One region of the Pseudomonas kurunegalensis genome, then DNA from elsewhere that is predicted to be linked to it. Evidence: riboswitches for the same ligand, from Rfam matches in the RefSeq annotation. Region 1 holds a riboswitch; the other holds the start of a gene.
The links. A riboswitch is a leader RNA that binds a small molecule or an ion and turns the genes downstream of it on or off. The one in region 1 is predicted to bind cobalamin.
Positions count from the first base shown of each region.

Region 2: linked by a shared signal. The riboswitch ahead of QQ992_RS09990 (ABC transporter substrate-binding protein) and the one ahead of cobW (cobalamin biosynthesis protein CobW) in region 1 are both predicted to bind cobalamin.

Region 1 covers NZ_CP127871.1:2,617,469-2,624,665, reverse strand. The annotation lists gene cobN (cobaltochelatase subunit CobN) at 1-3,634, opposite strand, end outside; gene cobW (cobalamin biosynthesis protein CobW) at 3,638-4,705, opposite strand; cobalamin riboswitch at 4,806-5,019, opposite strand; gene QQ992_RS11730 (glyoxalase superfamily protein) at 5,120-5,497, shown strand; gene QQ992_RS11725 (ATP-binding cassette domain-containing protein) at 5,774-7,197, shown strand, end outside.
Region 2 covers NZ_CP127871.1:2,212,440-2,219,636, reverse strand. The annotation lists gene QQ992_RS10000 (TonB-dependent receptor) at 1-1,889, shown strand, start outside; gene QQ992_RS09995 (acetyltransferase domain-containing protein) at 2,093-3,259, shown strand; cobalamin riboswitch at 3,288-3,486, shown strand; gene QQ992_RS09990 (ABC transporter substrate-binding protein) at 3,597-4,607, shown strand; gene QQ992_RS09985 (FecCD family ABC transporter permease) at 4,607-5,623, shown strand; gene QQ992_RS09980 (ABC transporter ATP-binding protein) at 5,620-6,408, shown strand; gene QQ992_RS09975 (pseudoazurin) at 6,426-6,860, shown strand; gene QQ992_RS09970 (OprD family porin) at 6,857-7,197, shown strand, end outside.

The DNA.
Region 1 (7,197 bases):
TGTGCTCGCGCATGAAGTCGCGGGTCGCCGGGTCGAGCACGTAGGCATCGGCGAGCCCCTGGTAATGATGGTCGTCGATCAGGTGCGTGGTGGCGTCGAAGGCGAACAGGTTGTCGACCGTCGCCGCCATTTCGAAGGCGCCTTTGTAACCGTGGCGCTTCACCCCATCGATCCACTTGGGGTTCAGCGCACGGGCGCGGATAACCCGGTTCAACTCTTCCTTGAGGGTACGGATGCGCGGTCGGTCGGCCTGGCTGTGGTCGCCGTGGTAGCTGGCCACGGTAGCACCGGACAGGGTTTCCGACGCGGCCAGCATGCCGCCCTGGAACTGGTAGTAATCGTTGGAGTCGAGCAGGTCGTGCTCGTGGTTGTCCTGGTTCTGCAGCACCGCCTGCACCTTGGCCAGGCGCTGGGCGAACTGGGCGCGGGCCGGGGTGCCGTCGTCACGGGCGCCGTAAGCGTAACCGCCGTGGTTGAGGTACACCTCGGCCAGGTCGTCGCGGCTGTGCCACAGGCGCCCGTCGATGGCGTTCTGCACCCCGGCGCCGTAGGCCCCAGGCTTTGCCCCGAACACCCGCCAGCCCGCCTGGCGCGAAGCCTGCTCGGCGTCCACGCCTTGCGCCTGCAGCGCGGCACGCTCGCTGCGTACACGGGCGGCCAAAGGGTTGAGGTCGTCGGGTTCATCCAGCGCAGCGACGGCCTGCACCGCCGCATCGAACAGGCGGATGAGGTTGCCGAAGGCATCACGGAAAAAGCCCGAAACGCGCAAGGTCACATCCACCCGAGGGCGGTCGAGCAGGCTCAACGGCAGGATTTCGAAGTCGTCGACACGCTGGCTGCCAGCGGCCCACACCGGTCGCACGCCCATCAATGCCATGGCTTGGGCGATGTCGTCGCCGCCCGTACGCATGGTCGCCGTCCCCCACACCGACAGGCCAAGCTGGCGCAGGTGGTCGCCGTGGTCCTGCAGGTGCCGCTCAAGGATCAGGTTGGCCGAGGCGAAGCCCAGGCGCCAGGCCGTGGTGGTGGGCAGGTTGCGCACGTCCACGGTGTAGAAGTTGCGGCCGGTGGGCAGCACGTCGAGGCGACCACGGCTAGGCGCACCGCTAGGGCCTGCGGGCACGAAGCGCCCGGCAAGCGCTGCCAGCAGGCCATTCATTTCGGCTGCGCCGCAAGCGTCCAGGCTAGGGGCTACCGCTTCGCGCAAGGCCTGCACCACGTCGTGCACAAGCTGCCATTCGTTCTGCTCGGGTAGCGGTACCGTGCCGGCCAAGGCCTGGCTGATCACTTGAAGTGCCAACAGCTCAAGGCGCTCGCGGGTATCTCCACAGGTGCGCCACGGATCGCTGCTCATGGCCTGCAATTGCGCTGGGCGTGCGCCCTGCCACGGCTGCCCAAGCTCGCAATCGAGCGGATCGAAGCCCGGCACCAGGGCTTTGGCCAGGGCACGCAACAGGCTGGCATTGCCGCCGCGCCCGTCGCCCCGCTCAACCCGCAACAGCGCCAGCAAGGTATCCAGCCGCAAGCGGCCTTCGGGCGACTGGCCGAACACGTGCAGACCGTCGCGAATCTGCGATTCCTTCAGGTCGCACAGGTAGGTGTCCAGGCGCGGCAGCCATATGGCGGCATCGTCCAGCTGCCCTTCCAGCTGCAGCTCGCGGTCGATGTGGTTGGCCTTGACCAACTCCAGGATGTCGCGCTGCAACTCGCGGGCACGCCGTGGGTCGAGCATCTGCGCTTCATAGAACTCGTCGGCCAGCTGCTCCAGGTGGCGCAACGGGCCATAGGTTTCGGCGCGGGTCAGCGGCGGCATCAGGTGGTCGATGATCACCGCCTGGGTACGGCGCTTGGCCTGGGCGCCCTCGCCGGGGTCGTTGACGATGAACGGGTAAATATTCGGCAACGGGCCGAGCAAGGCGTCCGGCCAGCACTGCGCCGACAAGCCGACGCCCTTGCCGGGTAGCCATTCGAGGTTGCCGTGCTTGCCGACGTGGATCACTGCATCGGCGGCAAAGGCATGGCGTAGCCAGAAGTGAAACGCCAGGTAGCCATGCGGCGGCACCAGGTCGGGGTCGTGGTAGACCGCGCTCGGGTCTACCTGGTAGCCCCGGGCTGGCTGAATGCCGACGAAGGTCAGGCCATAGCGCAAGCCAGCCACCATCAGCCGGCCGCTGCGGTACATCGGGTCCTGCTCGGGCGGTCCCCAACGCTCAAGTACGGCCTGGCGGTTGGCCTCGGGCAAGCGCTCGAAGGCAATCTGGTAATCGGCCAGGCTCAGGCTCTGGGCGCAGGGGCGCAGGTCGAGGTGGTCGAGGTCATTGGTCACGCCGCCAAGCAGCTGGTGGATCAATTGCGTGCCGCTGCCCGGCAATTCGGCCAACGGATAGCCTTCGGCCTGCAGTGCCTTGAGAATGTTCAAGGCGGCGGCAGGTGTGTCCAGGCCGACGCCATTGCCAATGCGGCCATCGCGGGTTGGGTAGTTGGCCAGCACCAGGGCCACGCGCTTCTGCGCATTGGGCAGGCGCGCCAGCTCAACCCAGCGGCGGGCCAGCTCGGCCACGAAGTCCATGCGTTCGGGGTGGGCGCGGTAGCACACCACATCGGACTGGCTGCGCTCGCTGCGCCAGGCCATGTCCTTGAAACTGACCGGCCGGGTGATGATGCGCCCGTCCAGCTCAGGCAAGGCAATGTGCATGGCCAAGTCGCGCGCACCCAACCCCTGCTCGCTGGCTTCCCAGCCGGGCTGGTTGTCCTGTGCGCAAATGGCCTGCAATACCGGGATGTCGCGGCGGAACGGGCGCAGGTTGGGGCGCTCGGGGCTGGACAGGGCAAAGCCTGTGGTATTGACCAGCACTTCGGCGCCGACCTCGTCCAGCCAGGCTTCGACCTGCTCCAGGCAGGCGCTTTCCTTGAGGCTGGCCACCGCGATCGGCAACGGGTTCAGCCCGGCAGCCTGCAGGCGCTGGCAGAACACGTCGATAAACGCGGTGTTGGCCGCCTGCAAGTGCGAGCGATAAAACAGCAGCGGCGCTACCGGGTGCTCGGGGTGCCAATGCGGGTACCAGTCTTCCAGCGTGGTGCTGCCCTTGGCCGGGTGATACACCGCCGTGCGCGGCAAGGGCTGCGGCTCCTCCCAGGCATAGTCACGGCCCAGCCACTGGCTGGCCAGGCAGTTGAACAGGTTGATGGCGTTGGCCTTGCCGCCCTGGCGCAAGTAATGCCAGAGGCGTTCGGCCTGCTCGCCACCGACAGTGCCCAGGGAGGTCAGCTCCGGGTCCGGGCGGTCATCGCCCGGCACCAGAATCAGCTGCACGCCACGGGCGGCCAGCTCGACCAGTTGCTCGACGCCATAGCGCCAGTAACCGACGCCGCCGTGCAGCGACACCAGGATGACTTTGGCATGGCGCAGCACCTGGTCGACATACAGGTCGACCGACGCGTGGTTTTGCACCTGCATCGGGTTGGCCAGACGCAGGCTGGGGAAGTCGTCTGGCAATTGCTCGGCGGTATCGGCGAGCATTGCCAGGTGTGAATCGCCGCTGCAGAGAATCACCAGCTCGGCGGGTGTCTGGCCGAGGTCGGCAATGCTGTCATCCGGCACGAAGCCGCCGGGCTGGGTCCGCAGCAGGTGCATGGGTCAGGCGCCCAGGGCCTGGCGCAGGCGCGCTTCCAGTTGGGCTGCATCGAGGTCCTGGCCGATCAGCACCAGGCGGGTGATGCGTGGCTCGTCGGCACGCCAGGCGCGGTCGAAGTGCTTGTCGAAACGGGTCCCCACGCCTTGCACCAGCAGGCGCATCGGTTTGCCCGGGATAGCGGCGAAGCCTTTGGCGCGCAGGATGCCGAACTCGACCACCAGCTGGGTCAGGGCGTCGAGCAGCAGGCTTTCGTCGGCTTCCGGCAGGTCGATGGAGATGGAATCGAAGGCATCGTGGTCATGATCATCATGGTCGTCACCGTCGTGGTGCGAGTCATGGTGGGTACGGCGGCCATCGATGTGCACTTCGGACTCGGCGCCCACGCCCAGCAGCACGTCCAGCGGCAGCTTGCCGCTGCTGGCTTCGATCACCTTGACGGCTGGCGGCAGCTCTTCGGCCACTTCGGCACGGACCTTGGCCAGGCCTTCGGCATCGATCAGGTCAGCCTTGTTCAGTACCACCAGGTCGGCGCTGGCCAACTGGTCGGCGAACAGTTCGTGCAGGGGCGATTCGTGGTCCAGGTTAGGGTCGAGCTTGCGCTGGGCATCGACCTGGTCCGGGTAGGCAGCGAACGTACCGGCCGCCACGGCCGGGCTGTCGACTACGGTGATGACCGCATCGACGGTGCAGGCATTGCGGATTTCTGGCCACTGGAAGGCTTGCACCAGCGGTTTGGGCAGGGCCAGGCCGCTGGTTTCGATCAGGATGTGGTCCAGGTCGCCACGGCGTGCCACCAGCTCGCGCATCACCGGGAAGAACTCTTCCTGCACGGTGCAGCACAGGCAGCCGTTGGCCAGCTCGTAGACGCGGCCACTGGCTTCTTCTTCGGTGCAGCCGATGCTGCACTGCTTGAGGATTTCGCCGTCGATGCCCAGTTCGCCGAATTCGTTGACGATGACCGCAATGCGACGGCCCTGGGCGTTGTCGAGCATGTGGCGCAGCAAGGTGGTCTTGCCCGAGCCGAGGAAGCCGGTGACGATGGTAACGGGGAGCTTGGCCAGTGTTTTCATGTCGCAGTGCCCTTGGCAGTGTGGCGCGGGCATGCAGGACGACAGCCACGGGCCAGGCCGGCCGGGCTTGTTCGCCACCGGATCACCCCGCCCGGTTTAAAGTCGAAAACGTGACGAGGCAGGTCTCCTGGCTCGCACCGTTCCATAGGCCTGGCAAACAGCAGGCTGTGGCGGGATGACGCCTTCCCGCGCGCGGGCGCAGTGGCTGTGTCGATCCGTTATCGGTGCTTACAGTTGCGGGGGCAGCCGCGGCTTGTACCGCGTTCCCGTCTTAGCTTCGGCCTGGCCGAAGAACCTCGAAGTGGCAAGGCTACGCAGTGGCTGGCGGGTGGTCAACCGTTGCGCAGCGCTGGCTGACCACAAGGCACCCAACTGCGTTACAGTGGCGCCTTCACCCACGGTCAAGGACGCCCCATGCACCTCGCCCCCGCCATACCGGTACTGCGCATCTTCTCGGTCGACAAGGCCAAGGAGTTCTACCTTGATTTCCTCGGTTTCAGCGTGGACTGGGAGCACCGCTTCAGCCCGGACCTGCCCCTGTATGTGCAAATTCACCGCGACGGGCTGATTTTGCACCTTTCCGAGCACCACGGTGACGCCTGTCCCGGCTCCACCGTGTTCGCCCGCATCGACGACCTGCGCGCGCTGGAGCGTGAACTGCAGGCTAAACAGTACGGCTACGCTCGCCCCGAAGCCGAACGCCTGGACTGGGGCCTGCAGATGCAGGTGTATGACCCGTTTGGCAACCGCCTGCGCTTTTGCCAGCAGATCGATGACGAGGCCAACCCTTGAAGGGATTGACTGAAGTCCTGCTGCGCCTGTGAGATCGAGCGCCGCCCGCGCGGCGCTCGATCTCACAGGCGCCAAAAATGCCGTGGAGAACGCCTTCGACCCTCATAAAATTACAACGCGCAGTGGTTTACCCGCCCCCGCCATTCCATTAGGATCCCCATTCACCCCATCACGAGGTGTTCGTCCAATGCGCCACTAATGCCGCCGTCCCCTTCGACGGCCAGTCTTCAGCCTCCGGTTCGCTCCGGAGATGTCGCGGCATTTGTGGAGTTGTGCATGACGAACACGTCAATCCTGACGCTGGACAGCGTCTCTCTGACCTTGCCGGATGGCAGGCAGCTGTTTACCGACCTTAACGAAACCTTTGACCACCGCCGCACTGGCCTGGTCGGGCGCAATGGTGTGGGCAAGAGTTTGCTCGGGCAAATTCTGGCCGGCCAGCGCGAACCGAGCAGCGGCCATTGTCGACGCCTTGGCCGTATTCACCTGCTGAACCAGCAGGTGATCGAGCAGAGCGCCACGGTTGCCGACCTGGCCCAGGCCGGCACGCTGATCGCAGCGCTGGCGCGTATCGAGCAAGGCAGCATCACCCCCCAGGATTTCGACACCGTAGGCGAGCGCTGGGATATCCGCGAGCAATTGCAGGCGCACCTGCAGCGCCACGGTCTGGGCCAACTCGACTGGCGTCAGCCCGCCAACAGCCTGAGCGGTGGCCAGGCCATGCGCGTCGCGCTGATTGGCGCGTGGCTGAGCAATGCCGACTACCTGATTCTCGACGAACCCAGCAATCACCTGGACAGCGAAGCCCGCGCTCAGCTGCTGGGCATGATCGAAGCCTGGGACCGGGGCCTGCTGGTGATCAGCCACGACCGCAGCCTGCTGGGGCACATGGTGCGTATCGTCGAGCTGTCCAGCCTGGGGTTGCAGGCCTATGGCGGCAATTACAGCTTCTATACAGAACAAAAGGCCAGCCAGACAACCCAGGCCCAGCAGCAACTCGCCCGGTTGAAGCAGGCACAGCAACGCCAGGCCCGTGAACTGCAACGCCAGCGCGAAGACCTGGAGCGCCATCAGGCCCGGGCCGGGCGCCAGGCCAGGCACGCCAATCAGGCCAAAATCCTGGTCGATCGCCAGCAGGAGCGCAGCCAGGTCACGGCGGGCAAGCAGCGCCGCGACCACGGCGAAGCCCGGCAGGCCTTGCATGACCAAGTGCGCGATGCCGCCCGCAAGGTCGAGCAGGACACCGCCATTACCTTGCATGCCCCCACACCTCAGCGCCATGCAGGCCGCGAAGTGCTGGCCCTCCAGGCGCTTCGCCTGCCCCGTGGCACCCGCAAACCGCTCGACCTGCGCGTGTGCCTGGGCCAGCGGGTGGGTTTGGTCGGGGCCAATGGCAGCGGCAAGTCCACCCTGCTCAGGCTGCTGAACGGGGAATTACCGGCATCGCCTGACAACGTGCGCCTCACGGGCGAGACGGCCCTGCTCGACCAGCATTGCAGCACGCTATGCGGCCACAGCAGTGTGCTCGACCACCTGGGCAAGGCCAACCCGGCAATGGCCCAGGGCGAATTACGCAGCCGCCTGGCGCAGCTCGGGCTGGATGCAGCCCGTATCGAACTGCCCAGCAGCCTGCTCAGCGGCGGAGAACGGATGAAGGCGGCACTGGCCGCCGTGCTGTACCGCGAACGCCCGCTCGACCT
Region 2 (7,197 bases), 410 kb from region 1:
GCAACAACCTCACCGTGCAGGACGCCGTGACCCGTTCGCCAGGCATCACCTTTGTCGGCTCCCCGGGCGACGGCGGCACGGGCCTTTCTGCTCGCGGCTTTGCCGGGCACAGCTCGGTGATGACCCTGTTCGACGGCGCACGCCTGTACACCGGCGCCGGCACCCAGACCTTCCCTGTCGACCCGTGGATGGTCGAGCGCATCGACGTGATTCGCGGCCCGGCTTCGGTGCTGCATGGCGAGGGCGCCACCGGTGCGGTGGTCAACGTGATCCCGAAAAAGCCGTTTGCCGGCGAAGTGCGTAATCACCTGCGCCTGGGCTACGGTTCGTGGGACCGCCAGCAGCTCGGCCTGGACAGCGGTGGCAGCCTCAGCGAACGCCTGAGCTACCGCCTGACCCTGAACCAGCAAGGGGGCAATGGCTGGGTCGACCGTACCCCTTCGCGCAGCCTGGCCCTGAGCGCCGCGCTGCGTTTCGATGCCAGTGACGACCTCAGTTTCACCCTCGCCCACGACCGTGGCGATGCGCAACCCGCCAACTACTACGGCACGCCACTGATCGATGGCCACTACCGCAGCAGCCTGCGCAAAAAAAACTACAACGTGCAGAACGACGTGCAGCACTACGTCGATGAATGGACCCGGCTGAACACCGACTGGACGCTGAACGACCACCTCAGCGCCAGCAACCAGCTGTACTACATCAAGAGCCGCCGGCACTGGCGCAACGCCGAAGACTACAGCTGGGACGCCGAGCGCCAGCAGTTGCAACGCGGCAGCTACCTGGAGATCAAGCACAACCAGGAGCAGTTCGGCGACCGCCAGACCTTTACCTTCGACCACACCCTGTTCGGCCTGGCCAGCAAGACCGTGGTTGGCGCCGAGTACAACAAGGTGCGTTTCAACGTCGACAGCAATGCCCCCTACAACGATGTGGGCGGCGACTACATCGACCCGTGGCAGCCGCAGCCTGGGTGGTTCCACAGCGCCTCGCCCCTGCGCCCGCAAACCTTGTCCACCACCCACACCTTCGCCTTGTTCGCCGAGAACCGCCTGCAGCTGAGCGATCGGTTGTCGTTGGTCACGGGCGTGCGCCGCGACCAGAACCACATCGACCGCGACAACCTGGTCGATGGCAGCCGCAGCGACCACAGCCTGCAAGGCGGCAACTGGCGCGTCGGCCTGGTGTATGCGTTTACCGACGACCTGTCGCTGTACGGCCAGTACTCCACCAGCGAGGATGGGGTGAACAACCTCATCAGCCTCAGCCCGGCCCAGATGCACTATGACCTGACCGAAGCGAAGCAGACCGAGGTGGGCCTGAAGCAACGCTTCTGGGACGGTCGCGGTGAATGGACGTTGGCGGCCTACCACATCGTCAAGAAGAAGCTGCTGGTGGACGACCCGATCACCCACGAGAAGCAGCAGGCCGGGCAGCAGACGTCCGATGGCCTGGAGGCGACCCTGGAACTGGCGCTGGCGCATCAGTGGCAGGTGTCGGCGAACGCGTCGCTGGTGCGCGCCAAGTATGATGACTTTGACGAAATGGTCGGCGGTGCAGCGCAGGACCGTGCGGGCAATCGGCCGGCGAATGTGCCACGGCGTACTGCCAACCTGTGGCTGAGCAAAGGCTTCGGGCAGCAGGTGGAGGCCGGCATTGGTGCGCGTTATGTGGATGAGCGCTTTGCCAATACTGCCAATACCCAGAGCGCGCCTGGGTACACCGTGGTCGATGCCAACGTCGCCTGGCAGGTGCTGCCGGATGTGCGGCTGGGGTTGCAGTTGAATAACCTGTTCGACCGGGAGTATGTGCAGTCGGCGTTCAGTGGACAGCAGTGGTTGATGGGGATGCCACGGTCGTATTTGGCGACGGTGGATTACAGTTTCTGATGTGAATTGCCTGTGCGGGCCTCTTCGCGGGTAAACCCGCTCCCACAGGTACAGCACAGCTCTCAGGGGCAGTGATATTCCTGTGGGAGCGGGTTTACCCGCGAAGAGGCCCGCACAGGTAACACAAAAACCTCTACCAACCCGTAATCATTTAGTTATAAGATAACGTTTCACATGACATTCATTCCTATCAGCGACCCTCCATGACAAGCGCCAGCGCCACCCCCACCCTGCTCACCCAGCGCCTGCAGAGCATCGACGCCCTGCGCGGCCTGGTGATTCTGTTCATGCTCCTGGATCACGTCCGCGAAACCTTCTTCCTGCACCGTCAGGTTAGCGACCCGATGGCCATCGACACCACCGAGCCGTCGCTCTTCATCAGCCGCACGTTGGCCCACCTCTGCGCGCCGGTGTTCGTCCTGCTGACCGGCCTGTCGGCCTGGCTGTACGGCGAAAAGCATCAGGGCCGTGGCGATGTGTCGGCGTTCCTGTTCAAACGCGGGCTGTTTCTGGTGGCGCTGGAGTTCACCCTGGTCAACTTCGCCTGGACCTTTCAGCTGCCGCCCAGCGTCATCTACCTGCAAGTCATCTGGGCGATTGGCATCAGCATGATCGCCCTGTCGCTGCTGGTATGGCTGCCACGCGCCGCTCTGCTCGCCCTGGGCGCCACCATCGTCGCCGGCCATAACCTGCTCGATGGCCTGCACTTCGGCGTGGAATCGGCCTTGCATGTGCCGTGGGCGATCCTGCATGACCGTGGCTGGCTGGAATTTTCCGACACCCTGCGCCTGCGCACGTCCTACCCGGTGCTGCCGTGGATCGGCGTCATCGCCCTGGGCTACGGCCTGGGCCCGTGGTTCGCCCGAGGCAGCGAGGCCGGCGAACGTCAGCACCGTCTGCTGCTGGGCGGCCTGGTCGCGTTGCTGGGCTTTGTCGTGTTGCGTATGTTCAACGGCTATGGCGAGGCGCCCTGGAGCGGCTACCCAACCTTCACGCAAACCCTGATGAGCTTTTTCAACATCACCAAATACCCGCCGTCACTGCTGTTCCTGGCCCTGACCCTGGGCTGCGGCCTGCTGTTGCTGCGCGCCTTCGAACGCGCCGGCCAGGCCCGCTGGATCAGCGTGCTGGCGGTGTTTGGTGCTGCGCCGATGTTCTTCTACCTGCTGCACCTGTACGTGCTGAAGCTGCTGTACCTGGCCAGCGTGGCGCTGTTCGGCCTCAACCATGGCGACTATTTCGGTTTCGATGGCATCGCCGCCGTGTGGCTGAGCGCCATCCTGCTGGCCGCATCGCTGTACCTGCCGGTGCGCAAGTTCGCCCGCCTGAAAGCGCGCCGTCGCGACATCACCTGGCTGAAGTACTTCTGAAAAGCGTTTTCACCCGGCGGCGTGATGGTCTACCATGCGGGCCGCCGGTTTCCACCACGGAATTAATAGGGAATCCCAGGCCCGCCAACACGGGCCAAACGGAACTGCCCCCGCAACTGTAGGTGCCGAGCCTGCTCCATCGATGCCACTGGGCGTAATTGCCCGGGAAGGCTGGAGCCGGGCCATGACGCACCAGTCAGGAGACCTGCCGGCCTACATTCACCAACCGGCGGGGTGTCCGGGATTGGCCATCCGTGTTGCCCCTGCCAACGGCGGGGCGCGGCGATGCCTGTCCGTGCGTTCCTCACCCGAACTGTCCGATAGGAGATCGCCCAGCATGCTGCCCCGTTTCGCCACCCTGCTCGCCGGCCTTGGCCTCACTGGCCTGGCCCAGGCCGCCGCCACCCATTACCCGCTTACCGTCGAGAATTGCGGCAGGCCGCAGACGTTCGCCCAGGCGCCGCAACGCGCCGTCACCATCGGCCAGGCCGGCACTGAAATGCTCTACGCACTGGGCCTGGGTGACAAACTGGCTGGCACCTCGTTGTGGTTCAACAACGTACTGCCCGAATACAAGGCGCAGAACGACAAGGTGCCGCGCCTGGCTGACAACGACCCAAGCTTCGAGGCCGTAGTGGGCAAGCGCCCGCAACTGGTCGCGGTACAGTTCGAATGGATGGTCGGCGCACAGGGTGTGGTCGGCACCCGCGAACAGTTCGACGAGCTGAAGATACCCACCTACCTGCTGCCTTCGGACTGCGAAGGCAAGGACAACCTGGTCGGCGCCGACGGTACTCGCCTGCAAGCGTTCCAGGTAGGCAGCATCTACAAGAGCGTCAGCCAGCTGGCCGAGATCTTCGATGTGCAAGACCGCGGCACTGCCCTGAATGCCGAGCTCAAGGGCCGCCTGGACAGCGCCAAGGCACAACTGGCGGGCAAGGACCTGTCCGCCACCTCGGCACTGTTCTGGTTCTCCAGCGCCGACCTCGACATCGACCCGTACGTGGCCGGCCGCCAGGGCGTCGCCGACTTCATGCTGCGCACCCTGGGCGTGCGCAACGTGGTCGAGTCCACGGAGGAATGGCCCACTGTAGGCTGGGAAACCTTGGCCAAGGCCAACCCCACCTGGCTGATCATCGCGCGCATGGACCGCCGCCGCTTCCCCGCCGACGACTACCAGAAAAAGCTCGAATTCCTGCGTAGCGACCCGGTGACCCGCAACATGGACGCGGTGAAGCACGACCGCATCATCATCCTCGACGCCGATGCCATGCAGGCCGGCATCCGTCTGTTCAGCGGCCTGCAGACGTTGTCTGCAGCCTTTGCCAGCGGTAAAGCAGCCCAGTGATGATTCGCCTGTTACCTTGCATCGCGGTCGCCCTTGCAGCCCTGCTGGCCGCCTTGCTGGCCGGCACCGCCATTGGCGAAACCAACCTGTCGCCCAGTGTGGTTGGCCAGGTGCTGGCCAACCACCTGTGGCAGGCCGGCTACCCGGTCGACCCGATCGACGCCGGCATCGTCTGGAACTACCGCCTTACCCGCACCCTGGTCGCCGCTGCTTGCGGTGCCGGCCTGGCGACGTGTGGCGTGATCCTCCAGGCGCTGTTGCGCAACCCCTTGGCCGAGCCTTATCTGCTGGGGCTTTCTGCCGGCGCCTCGACCGGCGCGGTACTGGTCGGCCTGCTGGGGCTGGGAGGCCTGGCATTGAGCATGTCCGCCGGGGCGTTCATCGGCGCACTGGCCGCATTCACCCTTGTACTGGTACTGGCCCGCGCGGCCGGCCCCGGCAACAACAACGCTCAGGTCATCCTTGCCGGCATTGCCGGCTCGCAACTGTTCAACGCGCTGACCGCCTTTCTGATCACCAAGTCGGCCACTGCCGAACAGGCACGCGGCATCCTGTTCTGGCTGATGGGCAACCTCAGCGGGGTGCGTTGGCCATCGGTGTGGCTGGCCGTGCCGGTGGCACTGTTCGGCCTGGTGGTGTGCCTGTTGCACCGCCGTGCGCTGGATGCTTTTACCTTCGGCGCCGATTCGGCTGCTTCGCTGGGCATCCCGGTGCGGCGCACCCAGCTACTGCTGATCAGCTGCGCGGCGCTGGTGACGGCGGTGATGGTGTCCATCGTCGGTGCCATCGGGTTTGTCGGGCTGGTCATTCCCCACGCCCTGCGCCTGCTGCTGGGCCCCGGGCACAGCCGCCTGCTGCCCGCCAGCGCACTGGGTGGCGCGCTGTTCCTGATTGCCGCCGACGTGCTTTCGCGCACCTTGATTGCGGGCCAGGTGATCCCTGTGGGGGTGGTCACCGCGCTGATCGGCGCACCGGTCTTCGCGCTGATTCTGGTCAGCCGCCGGGGGCGCTCATGACCGTCATGACCGCCGTACAGATTTCACCCCTGAGTTGCCAGGGCCTGGGGTTGCAACTGGCCGGTAGTACCGTGCTCAGCGGTATCGAGCTGAACGTTGTCGCGGGCGAAACGCTGGGCATTGTCGGCCCCAACGGCTCAGGCAAGTCTTCGCTGCTCAAGTTGCTGGCCGGGCTGCGCAAGCCGGCCAGCGGCAGCGTGCACCTGCTGGGCGAACCACTGGCACAGCTGCCCCGACGCCGTGTGGCGCAGGCCCTGGCACTGGTCGAACAACAGGCCGACACCCTCGATGCAATCCGTGTGTTCGACGCCGTGGCCTTGGGCCGTACACCTTGGCTGTCAGCACTGGCTCCGTTCTCACAAGAAGACCGTGCCATCGTCGAGCAGGCGCTGGCTGACCTCGACGCCCTGCACCTGCGCACACGCCTTTGGGGCTCATTGTCCGGTGGCGAGCGCCAGCGCGTGCACATCGCCCGCGCCCTGGCGCAACGGCCACAAGTACTCCTGCTGGACGAGCCGACCAACCACCTGGACATCCAGCACCAGCTGAGCCTGTTGCAACAGGTCCAGGCCCTGCCGGTCACCACCCTGGTAGCGCTGCACGACCTCAACCAGGCGCTCACCTGCGACCGCGTGGCCGTACTCGACAAAGGCCACCTGGTCGCCCTGGGCAAACCCCTTGAAGTGCTCACCCCCGAGCGCCTGCTGAACACCTTTGGCGTCCACGCCCATTACCTCACCGACCCCTTCGACGGCGCGCGCATCCTGCGCTTTCGCGCCCCCTGAACCAGGAAGTTCTACCGATGCCGCTGCGCCCTCTCGCCTTGCTGCTTGCCAGCACCCTGCTCGCTCCGGCCGCGCTGGCCGACGTGCACGAAGTGAAAATGCTCAACCGTGGCAGCGAAGGCGCGATGGTTTACGAGCCGGACCACTTGCGCATCGCGCCCGGCGACACCGTGCGCTTCCTGCCCACCCAGAGCGGGCACAATGCGGCCAGCGTGGCAGCCCTGCTGCCCGCCGGGGCCGAGCCCTTCAAGAGTAAGCTGAACCAGCCGTTCGAACAGACCTTCAGCGTGCCAGGCGTGTACGGCATCCAGTGCATTCCGCACCTGGCGATGGGCATGGTGATGGTCATCCAGGTAGGTGACGCATCGGCTACCGAACTGCCCGCCAACTTGCCGGCCCGGGCCAAGGTCCGCTTTGCTGCCCAGTTGCAGAAGCTTGAGGCCGCGCAATGAGCCGGTTGTTGTTGGCGCTGCCACTGCTGGGGCTGGCGCCGTTCGCCCAGGCCGACTCCGCACAGTCGCAAAGCAACGGTTTTGTGGAGGATGGCAGCTGGAGCATCCTCAACCGTAGCGTGTTCGACCAGCGCGACTACAAGCACGGTGGGCGTAACAGTGCAGCGCGCAATGCCTACAAGCCGCGCAACGAACGCAGTGGCAAGGCTGAGGAATGGGCCTACGGTTTGATGGGCACCTTTCAGTCTGGCTTTACGCAAGGCCTGGTTGGTGTCGGCGTCGATGCCCACGCCTACCTGGGCGTGCAACTGGACAGTGGCGGCGGCCGTGCGGGCAA